Linked DNA regions of Methylorubrum populi. The protein of the gene in region 2 interacts with the protein of the main gene of each other region in a pairwise test. Links are inferred from orthologs where the notes say so. Each region holds a gene or a part of one and is shown on either strand. Other genes may lie near its edges.

What was found. Proteins that work in one complex are often made in the same cells at the same time.
Region 1: the proteins of MPPM_RS08820 (region 2) and gltA interact in binary tests that used the Escherichia coli proteins (3 or more experiments, as listed by UniProt). The link is inferred for Methylorubrum populi from one-to-one orthologs.

The regions. Positions count from the first base shown.
Region 1 is NZ_AP014809.1:5,465,906-5,472,217, forward strand. Bases 2,235-5,034 are described here. They hold gltA (citrate synthase), read right to left. Parts: upstream 4,380-5,034; coding sequence 3,090-4,379; downstream 2,235-3,089. Other genes in these bases: lpxB (lipid-A-disaccharide synthase), read left to right, coding at 2,235-2,565; MPPM_RS25445 (YaiI/YqxD family protein), read left to right, coding at 2,562-3,044; gltX (glutamate--tRNA ligase), read right to left, coding at 4,858-5,034. Outside these bases: lpxA (acyl-ACP--UDP-N-acetylglucosamine O-acyltransferase), read left to right, coding at 1-548; MPPM_RS25435 (LpxI family protein), read left to right, coding at 560-1,408; more of lpxB, read left to right, coding at 1,405-2,234; more of gltX, read right to left, coding at 5,035-6,282.
Region 2 is NZ_AP014809.1:1,919,317-1,926,966, forward strand. What follows is about bases 1,857-4,731. They hold MPPM_RS08820 (lipid kinase), read left to right. Parts: upstream 1,857-2,766; coding sequence 2,767-3,696; downstream 3,697-4,731. Other genes in these bases: MPPM_RS08815 (hypothetical protein), read right to left, coding at 1,857-2,177; MPPM_RS08825 (TerC family protein), read left to right, coding at 3,724-4,470; MPPM_RS08830 (hypothetical protein), read left to right, coding at 4,712-4,731. Also shown: MPPM_RS08810 (thermonuclease family protein), read right to left, coding at 1-1,255; more of MPPM_RS08815, read right to left, coding at 1,371-1,856; more of MPPM_RS08830, read left to right, coding at 4,732-5,680; siderophore-iron reductase FhuF, read right to left, coding at 5,767-6,342; MPPM_RS08840 (TonB-dependent siderophore receptor), read right to left, coding at 6,542-7,650. UniProt on the Escherichia coli protein: In vitro phosphorylates phosphatidylglycerol but not diacylglycerol; the in vivo substrate is unknown.

The DNA.
Region 1 (6,312 bases), 3.5 Mb from region 2 along the record:
GCCTGATCCGCGAAGGCGTGACGATGAATCCCGGAACGGCCGGCGGCGGCCTGGAGACGGTGGTCGGCAATGGCTGCGCCTTCCTCGCCAACAGCCATGTCGGCCACGATTGCCGGGTCGGCAATCACGTCATCTTCTCCAACAACGTCATGCTCGCCGGCCATTGCACGGTCGGCAACTATGCCATCCTCGGCGGCGGTGCGGCGGTGATCCAGTTCGCCCGCGTCGGCGACCACGCCTTCGTCGGCGGCCTCTCGGGGCTGGAGAACGACTGCATCCCCTACGGCATGGTGCTCGGCAACCGGGCCTATCTCTCGGGGCTCAACATCATCGGCCTGCAGCGCCGCGGCTTCTCGCGCGAGGACATCCATGCGCTCCGTCGGGCCTACCGGCTGCTCTTCGCCCAGGAAGGCACGCTGATGGAGCGGGTCGAGGACGTGGCGGCCGAGTTCGACACCCATCCGGCGATCCACGAGATCGTCACCTTCATCCGCGCGGGCGGAAAGCGCTCGATCTGCACGCCGCGCGCCGTCGCCGCGGCATCCTGAGGCGACGCGCCGTGATCGATCCCGCCCGGCCCCTCGCCCTGGTGGCCGGCGCGGGCCATCTGCCGGAACTGGTCGCGGCCTCCCTCGATCGGGCGCGCCGGCCGTTCAGGATCCTCGCCGTGCGCGGCTTCACCGAGCGGGCGATGCGGCGGCGTGCGGACGCGGTGGTCGATCTCCTCGACATCCCCGGCACCCTGCGCATCCTGAAGGAATGGGCGCCTGCCGCCGTGGTACCGGCCGGCGGCGTCACCCGCCCGAGCCCGGCCGCCCTCCTCAATGCCGCGCATGCGGTGCGCAACCGGGACCTCCTGAAGAGCCTCGCCGGCGGCGACGACAGGCTGCTGCGGGCCGTGCTCTCGCTGCTGGAGGAGAACGGGCACCGGGTGCTCGGCGTCCACGAGGTCGCGCCCGACCTCCTCGGTCGTCTCGGCCGCCTCGGCAGGTGCGAGCCCGATTCCGACGCAGCCCTCTCGATCGCCACCGGACGTGCGATGCTCGCCGCCTTGAGTCCGTTCGATGTGGGGCAGGCCGCCGTGGTGGCGGCCGAGCGGGTCATCGCCGTGGAAGGGCCCGAGGGCACGGATCGCATGCTCGCCCGTGCCCGCTCGCTCAATCGCAAGCCGTTCGGGCGCGGTGCGCCCGCCAAGGGCACCGTGCTCGTCAAGCTGCCGAAGGTCGGACAGGATCTGCGCATCGATCTGCCGGCCATCGGGCCGCGCACCGTCCGCCGCGCGGCGGAGGCCGGCTGCGCCGGGATTGCCATTGGGGCGGGCCATACCCTGGTGATCGACGCCGAGCGCACCGTCGCGGCCGCGGATGCGCTCGGTCTGTTCCTGATCGGCGTGGAGGTCGCCCCGTGACGCACCGGCGGATCTGGCTCGTCGCGGGCGAGGATTCCGGCGATCAACTTGGCGCCAAGCTGATCCGGGCCTTGCGGGCGCTTTCGTCCGAGCCTCCGACGCTCGGCGGCGTCGGCGGCGAGGCGATGGAGGCGGAAGGCTTCCGCTCGCTCTTCCCCATCGATGACGTCGCGGTGATGGGCTACCTGCCCGTTCTTGCCCGCGCCCGAACCCTGCTGCGGCGCATCCGCGAGACGGTGGACGATGTCGTGGCGGCACGGCCCGACGTGCTCGTGATCATCGACAGCCCCGGCTTCACCCATGCCGTGGCGACCCGCGTGCGCAAGCGCCTGCCGGAGCTGCCGATCGTCGATTACGTCTCGCCGAGTGTCTGGGCGTGGCGGCCCTGGCGGGCGAAGGGCATGGTGCCCTTCATCGACCACGTGCTCGCCCTACTGCCTTTCGAGCCGGAGGCGCATCGGCGGCTCGGCGGGCCGCCCTGCTCCTATGTCGGCCACCCGCTGATCGAGCGATTGGCCGAACTGCGCCCCTCCCCCGAGGAGGCGGCGATTCGCGAGGGGCGCCCGCCCGTCCTCGCTGTCCTGCCGGGCTCGCGCCGCTCGGAGATCGAGCGGCTGATGCCGGTCTTCGGGCGCACCGTCGCGGAGCTCACCCGGCGCATCGGCCCGTTCGAAGTGGAGCTGCCGGCGGTGAGCCGCCACCGCGCCCTGATCGAGCGGCTCGCCGCCGCCTGGGAGCGGCATCCGCGGGTCGTCCACGGCGAGGCCGACAAATACGCCACCTTCCGCCGGGCGCGCGCCGCGCTTGCGGCTTCCGGCACCGTGACGCTCGAGCTCGCGCTTGCCGGCGTGCCGATGGTGGTGGCCTACAAGGTCTCGCGGGTCGAGGAGGTGATCGCCCGGCGCTTGATCCAGGTGCCGACGATCGTTCTGCCGAACCTGATCCTGTCCGAGAACGCCATGCCGGAATTCGTGCAGGCCGACTGCACGCCGGAGCGGCTGGCCGGGACGCTGGCGCCCCTTCTCGCGGGCGGCCCGGCGCGGCGGACCCAGCTCGAGGCGCTTGCCCGCATCGACGGCCGGATGCGGCTGGCCGGCGACGAGGAGCCGAGCCGCGCGGCGGCCCGGATCGTGCTGGAGGCGCGGCGGGCGGCATGAGCGAGGAGGCGGCGATGCTGGTGATCCGGATCTTCGTCGATGCCGATGCCTGTCCGGTGAAGGACGAGGTGTACCGTGTCGCCGGGCGCTACGGCCTCCACGTCTTCGTCGTCTCGAACAGCTTTCTGAACCTGCCGCGCGAGCCCTGGATCGAGCGGGTGATCGTCGGTGACAAATTCGACGCGGCCGACGACTGGATCGCGGAGCGGGCGGATCGCGGCGCCATCGTCGTCACGGCCGACGTGCCCCTGGCCAGCCGCTGCGTGAAGGCCGGCGCGGCGGCGATCGCGCCGAACGGCAAGGCCTTCACGGAATCCTCGGTCGGTCTCGCGCTCGCCACCCGCAACCTGATGCAGGACCTGCGGGAGGCCGGGGCCATCACCGGCGGCCCGAAGCCGTTCTCGCCGAAGGACCGCTCCGCTTTTCTCGGCGCTCTCGACCGGGCGGTGGTCCGACTGAAGCGCGATCTCGGGCTCTGAGGCCGTGATGCCCCCGGGCCGCGAGGCTCGGGGGCGAGGGCTTAATCAGCCACGCTGGCCGATCGGGATGTAGTCGCGGCGGTCCGGGCCGATATAAAGCTGGCGCGGGCGGCCGATCTTCTGGGACGGGTCCTCGATCATCTCGGCCCATTGCGCGATCCAGCCGACGGTGCGGGCGAGCGCGAACAGCACCGTGAACATCGAGGTCGGGAAGCCGAGCGCCTTGAGGGTGATGCCCGAGTAGAAGTCGATGTTCGGGTAGAGCTTCTTCTCGATGAAGTACTCGTCCTCGAGGGCGATCTTCTCGAGCTGCACCGCGACCTCCAGCAGGTCGTCCTTCAGCCCGAGCTCGTTCAAGACCTCGTGGGTGGTCTTCTGCATGATGCGCGCGCGCGGGTCGTAGTTCTTGTAGACCCGATGGCCGAAGCCCATCAGGCGGAAGGGGTCGTTCTTGTCCTTCGCCTTGGCGACGTATTTCTGCACGTTCTCGGGGTGGCCGATTTCCATCAGCATCTTCAGCGCCGCCTCGTTGGCGCCGCCATGGGCGGGACCCCACAGGCAGGCGATGCCGGCGGCGATGCAGGCGAAGGGATTGGCGCCCGAGGAGCCGGCGAGCCGGACCGTCGAGGTCGAGGCGTTCTGCTCGTGGTCCGCGTGCAGGATGAAGATTTTGTCGAGCGCCCGCGCATAGATCGGATTGATCGCGTACTCTTCGCACGGAACGGCAAAGCACATCCGCAGAAAATTCGACGTGTAGTCGAGATCGTTCTTCGGATATACGAAAGGCTGGCCGATCGTGTACTTGTAGGCCATCGCCGCGAGCGTCGGCATCTTCGCGATCATGCGCAGCGAGGCGATCATCCGCTGCGACTCGTCCGAGATGTCGGTCGAGTCGTGGTAGAAGGCCGAGAGTGCGCCGACACAGGCGACCATCACCGCCATCGGGTGGGCGTCGCGGCGGAAGCCCTGGAAGAAGCGGTTCATCTGGTCATGCACCATGGTGTGGCGCGTGACCCGGTAATCGAAGTCGGCCTTCTGGGCGGAGGACGGCAATTCGCCGAACAGCATCAGGTAGGCGGTCTCGAGGAAGTCGCCCTGCTCGGCGAGTTGCTCGATCGGGTAGCCGCGATAGAGCAGCACGCCCTCGTCGCCGTCGATATAGGTGATCTTCGACTCGCAGGAGGCGGTCGAGGTGAAGCCGGGATCGAAGGTGAACTTCCCGGTCTGGGCGTAGAGCTTGCCGATATCGACCACATCCGGGCCGATCGTTCCGGTCTTGATGGGCAGTTCGACGTTCTTGTCGCCCACGATGATGGTGCTGGCGGAAGCGCTCATGGGATCGCGGACCCTTTCTCGCGACGGGAACAGCACGGGAGCGGAAGGCGTCGCCTCCCGCTCCGTTGTGGCGCCGCAGCAGAGCACTGCGCCCGCTCACTGAAGCACCGGGTTAACGGATCGGTCGACGCCCAGCAACGGCAGGGTGCCTTCCGCTTCTTCGCATATGCGAAGAACGGGCCGCCTCTGTCACTGTCGGAGCACGATGGCGTCGATTCTGATCTGCCTCATCCCCCGGATTTCGCGCGGTCCGAGCGTACCGCTGGCTCGAAGATGATGCCAAAACGCGGGAAAGGACAAGACTTTCCGCCTTCGGGCCGCGTGACGGTCAGCTGCGGAAGATCGGTGCTGTCATTTATGTCGAGTTGTCACTCCGCTCGTCGTGCGCATGGCGGCATCGGCGTCACGGCGGTCGGCGGCGCAGGGTGGATCAACGCGTCCTGCGGTCAGATGCGTTGATCCGTCGCGTGGTCGGGCGTTAGGCCGGAAGGCGATCCCGCAGGCGGGCGAGCGCTTCGTCACGGCCCAGCACGGCCATCACGTCGAAGACCGGCGGCGAGGTGGCGCGGCCCGTGAGCGCGGCCCGCAGCGGCTGAGCGACTTGGCCGAGCTTGACGCCCTGGCTCTCGGCAAAGCCGCGCACGGCGGCCTCCGTCGACGCGGCGCTCCACTCGGGCAGGGCCTCCAAGGCGGGAAGAAGGGCGCGCAGCCGCTCCGGCGCCTCGCCGGCGAGCAGGCCTTCCGCCTTGGCGTCGAGGATGAGCGGACGGGGGGCATAGAGGTAGTAGGCGCTGTCGAGGAGTTCGACGAGCGTCTTGGCGCGCTCTTTCAGCCCCGGCATCGCGGACAGGAGCTTCTCACGCAGATCCGGCGTGAGGGCGGTCGGCAGGCCGCGTTCGGGACCGCGGGCCGGCAGAATCGCGTCGACCGCATCGACCAGAACGGCGTCGTCGCTGCCGCGGATATAGAGCCCGTTCAGGCTCTCCAGCTTCGTGAAGTCGAAGCGCGCGGCCGAGCGACCGATCGCCTTCAGGTCGAAGGCGGCGATCATCTCCTCGGTGGAAAAGACTTCCTGGTCGCCGTGGCTCCAGCCGAGTCGGACGAGGTAGTTGCGCAGGGCCGCCGGGAGGTAGCCGCGATCGCGGTACTCCTCGACCCCGAGCGCGCCGTGTCGCTTGGACAGCTTGGCCCCGTCCGCTCCGTGGATCAGCGGGATATGCGCCATCGCCGGCACGTCCCAGCCGAGCGCCCGGTAGATCTGGCTCTGGCGCGCGGCATTGGTGAGATGGTCGTCGCCGCGGATCACCTGGGTGACGCCCATGTCGTGATCGTCCACCACGACGGCGAGCATGTAGGTCGGAGTGCCGTCGGAGCGCAGCAGCACGAGATCGTCGAGATCGCGGTTCGCCCAGGTGACGCGGCCCTGCACGGCGTCCTCCACCACGGTCTCGCCCTCGGTCGGCGCGCGCAGGCGGATCACCGGCTTCACGCCGGGAGGCGCCTCGGACGGGTCGCGGTCGCGCCAGCGGCCATCGTAGCGCGGGGCACGGCCCTCGGCGCGGGCGGTCTCGCGCATCTGCGCCAGCTCCTCGGCGCTGGCGTAGCAATGGTAGGCGTTGCCCGAGGCGAGCAGGCTCTCCGCCACCGCGCGGTGGCGCTCGGCGCGGGCGAACTGATAGATTACCTCGCCGTCCCAATCGAGGCCGAGCCAGCGCATCCCGTCGAGGATCGCGTCGATCGCTCCTTGCGTCGAGCGCTCCCGATCGGTGTCCTCAATGCGCAGCAGCATTCGGCCGCCGAACCGGCGGGCGTAGAGCCAATTGAACAGGGCCGTGCGCGCTCCCCCGATATGCAGGAAGCCCGTGGGCGAGGGCGCAAAGCGCGTGACGACCGGTGACGACATCGGCGGCTGAGAGGCTTCTTCGAAAAAAGT
Region 2 (7,650 bases):
TCGCCTCGGACGAGGCGCGGCCGCCGCCGTTGAACAGCACCACTTCGGAGAGGTCGCGACCCTCGACGGTGCAGATATAGGCGCTGCTGCCGGGGGCCGGCTGGCAGGTCACCGAGCGCTTGCGCAGGTACTTGCTCAACTCGTCGGCTTGACCGCCGCGGACCCACTCGACGCCGAACAGGCGCACGACCTTCCCGCCCACCCGCAGCGTCGCCGTATCGATCACCTCCGGCACGCCGACGAGGGCGTTGGCCCCCTTGCGCGGCGGCTCCGGTTCCGGCGGACGCTCGGTTTCCGCGGGCGGCATCTCCGCGGATGCGTCGGGGGCCGGTTCCTCGCCCGAAGCGCGATCCGAGGCGGGCGGCGAAGCGGAGGTCGACGCGGGCGGCGATCCTGCCGGCGCCGTTTGCGGCGCCTGAGGCTCGGCGGTCTGCCGAGCGGGACGCCCCGAATCCCCCGTATCGTGCCCGCTCAGAGAGAGCGCAGCGACGAGACCCGCGCCGGCCAGGGCGCCGAGCGTGATCAGCGCGACCGGGCGACGGCTGCCGGCGGCGAGCGCGTCCTCCGTCAGGTCGCGCAGCCGCGTGGCGGTTTGACGGGGCTGGATCCCGCTCGCCACACGCCGCCAGCTCTCCTCGACGCGGGTGCGCGCCTCGGCCAGGCGCTCCGCCGCGTTCGGGCTGGGCTCCGTCGGATCGACGGCGGCTTCGACCGGCGCGGGCCTGGGCCGCGCCTTCAGACGCTCGGCGAGCCGGCTGCGCCAGCCCTCGACGGTCTCGCTCGCGGCGCTGGCGAGCGCCCGGCTGCGCTCGGCCGAGCTGCTGGCCAGGGAGCGGGCCAGCGCCGATTGCGTCTCCACGAAGCGGGCACCCGCGGCCCGCACGTCGGCGATCGTGTCGCGGGCCGGCTCCGGCTCCGGCTCGGGGGCAGGGGGGAAGAACAGCGGGGCGTACTGCTCGCGAAGCTCCTCGACGAGGTCGTGCAGGGTCAGCGGCACGCCGGTTCCGGCCTCGCCCCGCAGGCGCACCGCACCTGTCCGGTCGACGATCCGGTAGCCGGGCACGCCGTCGGCGGGCTCGACGAAGCCTTCGGCGATCAGCGACAGCGTCCGTCGGGCCACCGGCCGCGCCCCGCGCCGGTCGAGTTCGGCCAGGATCAGCGCGCGGATGCGGCGGTCATCCTCGGAGACCGGCGCTTCGGGTGGCGTCGCCGTCTCGTCCTTGCTCCGGCCCGCGGCCTTTGCCGATCCCTTCACGCGCGCAATGCCCTGTTCTCGATCGTTCCGGAGCGCCGCCCGGCGGCGCCCGTTCGCTGCTTCTTACAGCATGGACCGGCCGGAGTATCCGGTCGATGCGGCGGCGTATCCGGCGTCAGGCCCCCGCCCGGCTGAGGACCCGGCTCGACTCCGAGACGATGACCGGCGCGCCGCCGGCGAAGCTCACCGTCAGCGTGAGTTCGGCGACGCCCTGCGAGCGCGCGCCGCGGGAGGGGCTCAGCGCCGTGAAGTCGTGGACGATGCGCACTTGGCAGGTCGCGCTCGGCCCATCGCAGGCGACCCGTGGCTCCCCTTGCGGCTCGTAGCGCCGCTCCGGCCAGCGCCGGGCGAAGCGCCGCTTCTCGGCGAGCAGGGCGCCGGTCGACATCACGCGGCCGTGGAAGCGGACCGTGCCACCGTAGAAGCGCGGGGCCGAGGCCAGCATCGCGCCGTTGGGCGCGGACACGCTATCGAGATAGTCCAGGCTCAGGCGCCGCGCGGTCACGGCCCAGTCGCCGAAACGCGGATCCGGCTCGCTCCGCGCCATCCGGGCGGGCGGCGGGGCAGGGCGCTCGACGGGGCGCTCGCTCCGGGCGATGTGGGCGGCGCCCTGCTCGCGCGCCCGTTCGCGAATGGCGGCCCGGCGGGCGCGCCGCATCTCGGCGGCACGGGTGCGGTCCTGACGGCGCGTTTCTCGCCGGGCGGAGGGCGCGGCGGCCGACCGGTGCGCGTGGGTGCGTCCATCCGGCTCGGCCTCGAAGCGGGGGCCCGGTTTGACCGCGGGCTTCGCCCGTTCGCCCCCGGCTGCCGAGGGTTCGGATTTTGCCGGTGGATCGACCCAGTTCGAGCCCGACTGAGCCAGGGCGGTTCCGGTGGCGCAGGCCGAGGAGAGGAGAAGGGTCAGGAGCAGGACGGGGCGCATGACGGGACCGATCGGGCGAGCAGGCCTGAAGGTGCCTCACGAAGCGCCCGGCGACCGTCGGCTCTCACCTCGGACGGATGACGGCGGCGGGCATTCCGCGGGAGGCGGTCGGTGGGACGGAACGCGTGACCGCACCGCGACGGTTCCACATGTTCCGCCACCGATCGCGTACCTATACCGAGTCCGGCCCCGTTTGCGACAGGCGCTGCGCCGGAGCGCCCGTTACCCCCGCTGTCCCGCCCCGCAGCGATCCCGGGGCGGGTAAGATTCCCGCACAACCCTTCGCCGCCCGATTTCGCCGCCGGCGTCCTCATGATCCTCCTCTTGCCAACCCGCGGAGAGTCCCCACCTTGAGCGTGGCAGTCCCGACTCCCCCTGCCCTCAGGGCGGAATGGACCAACGCTCCCGGCGGGAACGTCGGGCGGGATTGCGGAGGACGGGTCCGGGCCCCTCTGACGGTCGAGGCGTCGACCGTGATGTCGGATCCCTGTTGACGCTGGCGCGAACGCGGCGCGGAAGCGTGCGAGGATAGGCTTTTGCCGGCCATGGTGGTCTCCCTGTTCCGTCCGGTCACGAGCGGAGCGGCCGCTTGAGCGCGACCGCGAGTCCGAAGAAGCGCCGTGCGCTCCTTCTCGTGAACGGCAAGGCCCGGAGCGGATCCGGACCGATGGACGCGATCCGGACGATCCTGCGCGACGGGGGGCTCGACCTCGTCGAGCCGGAGGGCCGCACCGATTGCAAGGACGAGATCGAGCGTCATGCCGGCGCGGTCGATTTCGTGATCCTCGGCGGCGGCGACGGCACCATGAACGCGGCGGCGTCGGCCCTGGTCGAGACGAAGCTGCCCTTCGGCATCCTGCCGCTCGGCACCGCCAACGACCTCGCCCGCTCGCTCGGCCTGCCGCTCGATCCGGAGGCCGCCGCGCGGCTGATCCCGGCCGCGCCGGAAAAGGCGATCGATCTCGGCTGGGTCAACGGCCACTACTACTTCAACGTGGCGAGCGTCGGCTTCTCGGCGGATCTCGCCAGCGAACTGACGGCGAATGCCAAGAAGACCTGGGGCACGGTGGGCTACGCCATCGCCGCCATCCGCCTGCTGCGCCGCGCCCGCCCTTTCACCGTGACGATCGAGCATGACGGCCGCACCGAGAAGGTGACGACGATCCAGGCCTCGGTCGGCAACGGGCGCCATTACGGCGGCGGAATGACGGTGCAGGAGGACGCCACCGTCGATGACGGACGGCTCGATTTCTACAGCCTCGAGGTCGCCCACTGGTGGCGGCTGATCGCGCTGCTGCCGGCCCTGCGCCGGGGCACCCACGGCAAGGCCGCGGATGTGCGCGCCTTCGAGACCACGGAACTGGTGCTGACGACCCGAAAGCCGAGGGCGGTCAACACCGACGGTGAACTCACCACCTGGACCCCGGCCCATTTCAAGGTCGTGCCGAAGGCGGTGCGCGTGCTCGCGCCGCCGAACGCCGCACCGGGCACCACGAGCCGCTTTCCTCTTCCCTTCTGAACTAACGGACGACGGGTGGACTTCCCCTTGGACAGCCTGCTGCAACTCGCCGCCGATCCGACCGCCTGGGCGGCGCTCGCAACCCTCGTGGTGATGGAGGTCGTGCTCGGCATCGACAACCTGATCTTCATCTCGATCATCACCAACAAGCTGCCGGCCGACCAGCAGAACCGGGCCCGGCGCATCGGCATCGGCCTCGCCCTGATCCTGCGGCTCGCCCTGCTCGGCACCGTGGCCTGGATCGTCCACCTGACCGAGCCGGTCTTCTCGGTGTTCGGCAAGGGTTTCTCCTGGCGTGACCTCATCCTGATCGCCGGTGGCCTGTTCCTGCTGTGGAAGGCGACCAAGGAGATCCACCACAGCGTCGATCCGAACCCGGAGGAGAAGGCGGGAAATCAGGCCGCGATCACCTTCGGCTCCGCCATCGTCCAGATCCTGATCCTCGATCTCGTCTTCTCGATCGACTCGATCATCACCGCGGTCGGCATGACCGAGCACGTGGCGATCATGGTCATCGCGGTTCTGGCCGCGGTCTCGGTGATGCTGCTCGCCGCCGACCCGCTCTCGCGCTTCATCGCCGCCAACCCCACGGTGGTGATGCTGGCGCTCGGCTTCCTGATCATGATCGGCATGACGCTGCTCGCCGAAGGCTTCGGGGCGCACGTGCCGAAGGGCTACATCTACACCGCCATGGCCTTCTCGGCGGGCGTGGAGGCCCTCAACATGCTGGCCCGCCGCCGCAAGCGGGGCAAGTCGCAGGCGGGCAGGCCCTGAAGCGCGGCAGTTTTCCCGTGAAAACCGCCGCGGTGCGGGCCGACCTGACATTTGGATGGCGGGTCGGCCCGAGATGGTCGAGTGGATCGGGGTCGGGCCGGATGCGATCGATTTGAGCGGGACCGTCAACCGACGGTAAGGCATCGCCGCCGAAGCCGGGCTGTTCCACCCGCGCGCTAAGGGTCCGTTCACGCGAAATCGGTCGCTTGGGACGATTGACCTGATCCCAGGCGACCGCCCCATGCGCTTCCTTCTCGCACCGGCCCTGCTCATCGCCGCGTGCGGCGCCTCCCTGGCCGCCGCACCCTCGCCGTTCCGCACGTCCCTCGCGGCGGTCGGCGGCTGCGGCGCGCACCGCACCCTCGTGGAGGAGAGGCTCGGCCGACTCGGTGCCGCCGCCGCGACGGCCGTGCCGCAGGGCGAGGCCGACCTGTTCGGCAAGCCGGCCGAACAATGGACCGAGGACGAGATCCGCGATGCCCTCGCCGTCTTCGCCGATTGCGAGATCCGGTCCGGATCGCCCGGCACCGGACGGAGCGAGCGCCTCGCCCGCGAACTGAGCGGTCTGGACACGGCCCTGCGCCGGGCCATCGTCGTCGGACACGCCCGCGGTCCTCGCGAGGCGGGCGAGGAGCGGATGCCGCACGGCGCCGGCCGCGGTGGCGCCCCGGCCGGGGCCGCCCGGCTGCGGCAGGGCCCGGCCTTCACCCCTGCCCTCCGGAGCGGCGGCGCACCGGCGGATCCGCAACCCGTCGCGACACCTGACGCCGCCCTGCCCGCGGGAGCAGCGCGCGCGGTTGCCGTGATGCCGGCTGCGATGCCGGCCGCCATCCCCGACGTGCCGGATGATGCGCCCCCCGCCCGAACCTGGCCCGCGCGGCCGGCCGTAGCCGATCCGGGGCCGGCGGTGCCGACCCGCCCGGCGCCGGTCGCCGCGCACCGGCCACCGGCGGAGCGGATCCACTGCCCGATCAGCCTCGGTACCTTCGATCTGCTCCAGGCCGAGATGCGGCTGTCCGAGGTCGAGGGCCTGCTCGGCTGCCGCGGCACCATCGATGCGACCGCGACGATCTCGGGCCTCGGCACCTTCGAGACCTATCTCTGGTCGGATCGCGGCAGCGGTGCCACGCTCACGCTGGTCTTCCAGAACAAGCGCCTGCGCTCCAAGGCGCAGCGCGGCCTCGGCGCGGAAGCCGGGCGCGGCGGCTGAGCCCGAGGCCGCTCGGAGCCTGTGAGGCCGAACCCGGTCGATCGCCTCGGCTTCACCCCGCAGGCACGGAAAGGCGCCCCGAGCGTTCAGGCGGAGGCGGGATCAGGGGCGATCGTTCCGCTTTTCGCCTCGGCCGGAAGGGCCGCGCCCTGCCTGAGCAGGGGGCAGACCCCCTCGCATTTCGAAAAGCCAGGCAGGCCGTGACGCAGGCAGCAGATCCGGCGGCGGGGTGCCTCGAGACCTGCCAGCGCGTCGGCGCGCATCAGCGTCAGCGCGGCGCAGGCGTCGCGCGGCCAGCGCAGGGCCTGCAGCGCCTCGACCGCCTCGACCGCCTCGCCGGCCCGCTCCGGATCTTCCTGCGCAATCGTCTTGAGCGTCCAGAACAGGTGGCCGCCGGCATTCTCCCACAACAGCCGGGGGGACAGTCCCGCCTCGGCCCGCAGCGCCTGGATCACCGGTGCGACGTCCTCGGCGAGCAGCCGGTCGACCTGGGCCGGGAGAGGGGAGGGGAGCGCCTGGGTGACATGGAGGGTTTCCGGCAACCCCGAATCCGGCGCGAAGCGGATCGCCCCGATGGTCACGGCCGAGCCGAGCCGCGCCCCCGCCGCGAGCGTCGGAGCGATCAGCGCAGCGAAGAGATAGCTGCTCCAGAGCGAGGCCACCGCCTTGCGCTCGGCCCCGGGATGGACATCGGCGAAGAGGGCGATCCCATCGCCGATCGCACCGCCGCGCGCGAGCGCGGACAGCGCGCAGGCCCGCGGATCGGGGTCGCGGCGGAGCCGGCCCGCAAAAGATGCGAAGGCGCCGGTCAGGGCGCCGTCGAGGGATGTCTGGAGGATGAGGGTCAGGGCGGAATCCGCCTCACCAGCGATAGATCAGGCTCGCGAAGAACTGCCGGGGCTGGCCGCGATAGCAGGCGCCGGCCTGGCAGTTGAAATAGCGGCGGTCGAACGCGTTGTTCACGTTGACCTGAAGTCGCATGCCCTTCAGCCGCGGATCGGCCTTGGCAAAGTCGTAGGCCGCCACCGCGTCGAACAGGGTGACGGTGGAGTTGCGGAAGCTGTCCGGCACCTCGTTGGCCGGACTGGTGCCGGCGTAGCGCAGGCCGCCGCCGAGGCTCAGGCCGAACAGCTCGGTATCGGGCTGGAAGGCGTAGTTGGCGAAGGCCGTGACGGTGTTGGCGGGAATCCCCGAGAGCGGGATGCCGACGGTCTCCGGCGCGCCGGGATTGCGGGTCGTGCGGATATCGACGTGGCTGTAGGAGGCCAGCACGTTGATGCCGGGGCCGAGATTGGCGGTCAGCTCCAGCTCGGCGCCCTTCGAGCGCACCTCGCCGATCGCGGCCTGGAACAGGATCGGGTTGACGGGATCGGGGCGCAGCACGTTCGACTGGGTGATGTCGAACACCGCCATGTTGAGGAAGACGTTGCGGCCGGGCAGCTGGGTCTTGATGCCGGCCTCGAACTGCTCGCCGGTGGTCGGCTGGAAGGCGGCGCCGTTCCGGTCGAAGCCGAGCTGCGGCGCGAAGGTGGTGGCGAAGCTCGCATAGGGGACGATGAAGTCCGTCAGCAGGTAGTTGGCGCCGACCCGGTAGGAGAAGGCGCGGTCGTTCGCGGTCGTCGGACCGGTGGCCGAGGGTGCGCTGTAGCTCTCGGCGAGCTGCGAGACCTGATCGTGCCGCCCGGTCAGGGTGAGGATCAGCGATCCGATCCGCGCCTGATCCTGCACGTAGGTGCCGAGCTGTTCGATCCGCTGGCGCGAGGCGCCTGTGAGCGCCGGGGTCGGGATGAACTGAGAGCCGTAATTCGGCCGGATCAGACCGCCGATCTGCAGATCGGGCACGACGAGGAAGCCGCGCCGGTCGGTGTAGCGCGAATTGGTGTAGTCGATCCCGGCGATCAGGGTGTGGGCGACCGGGCCCGTGGTGAAGCGGGTCTCGAGTTGATTGTCGAGCGAGAGCGTGTCGAGGG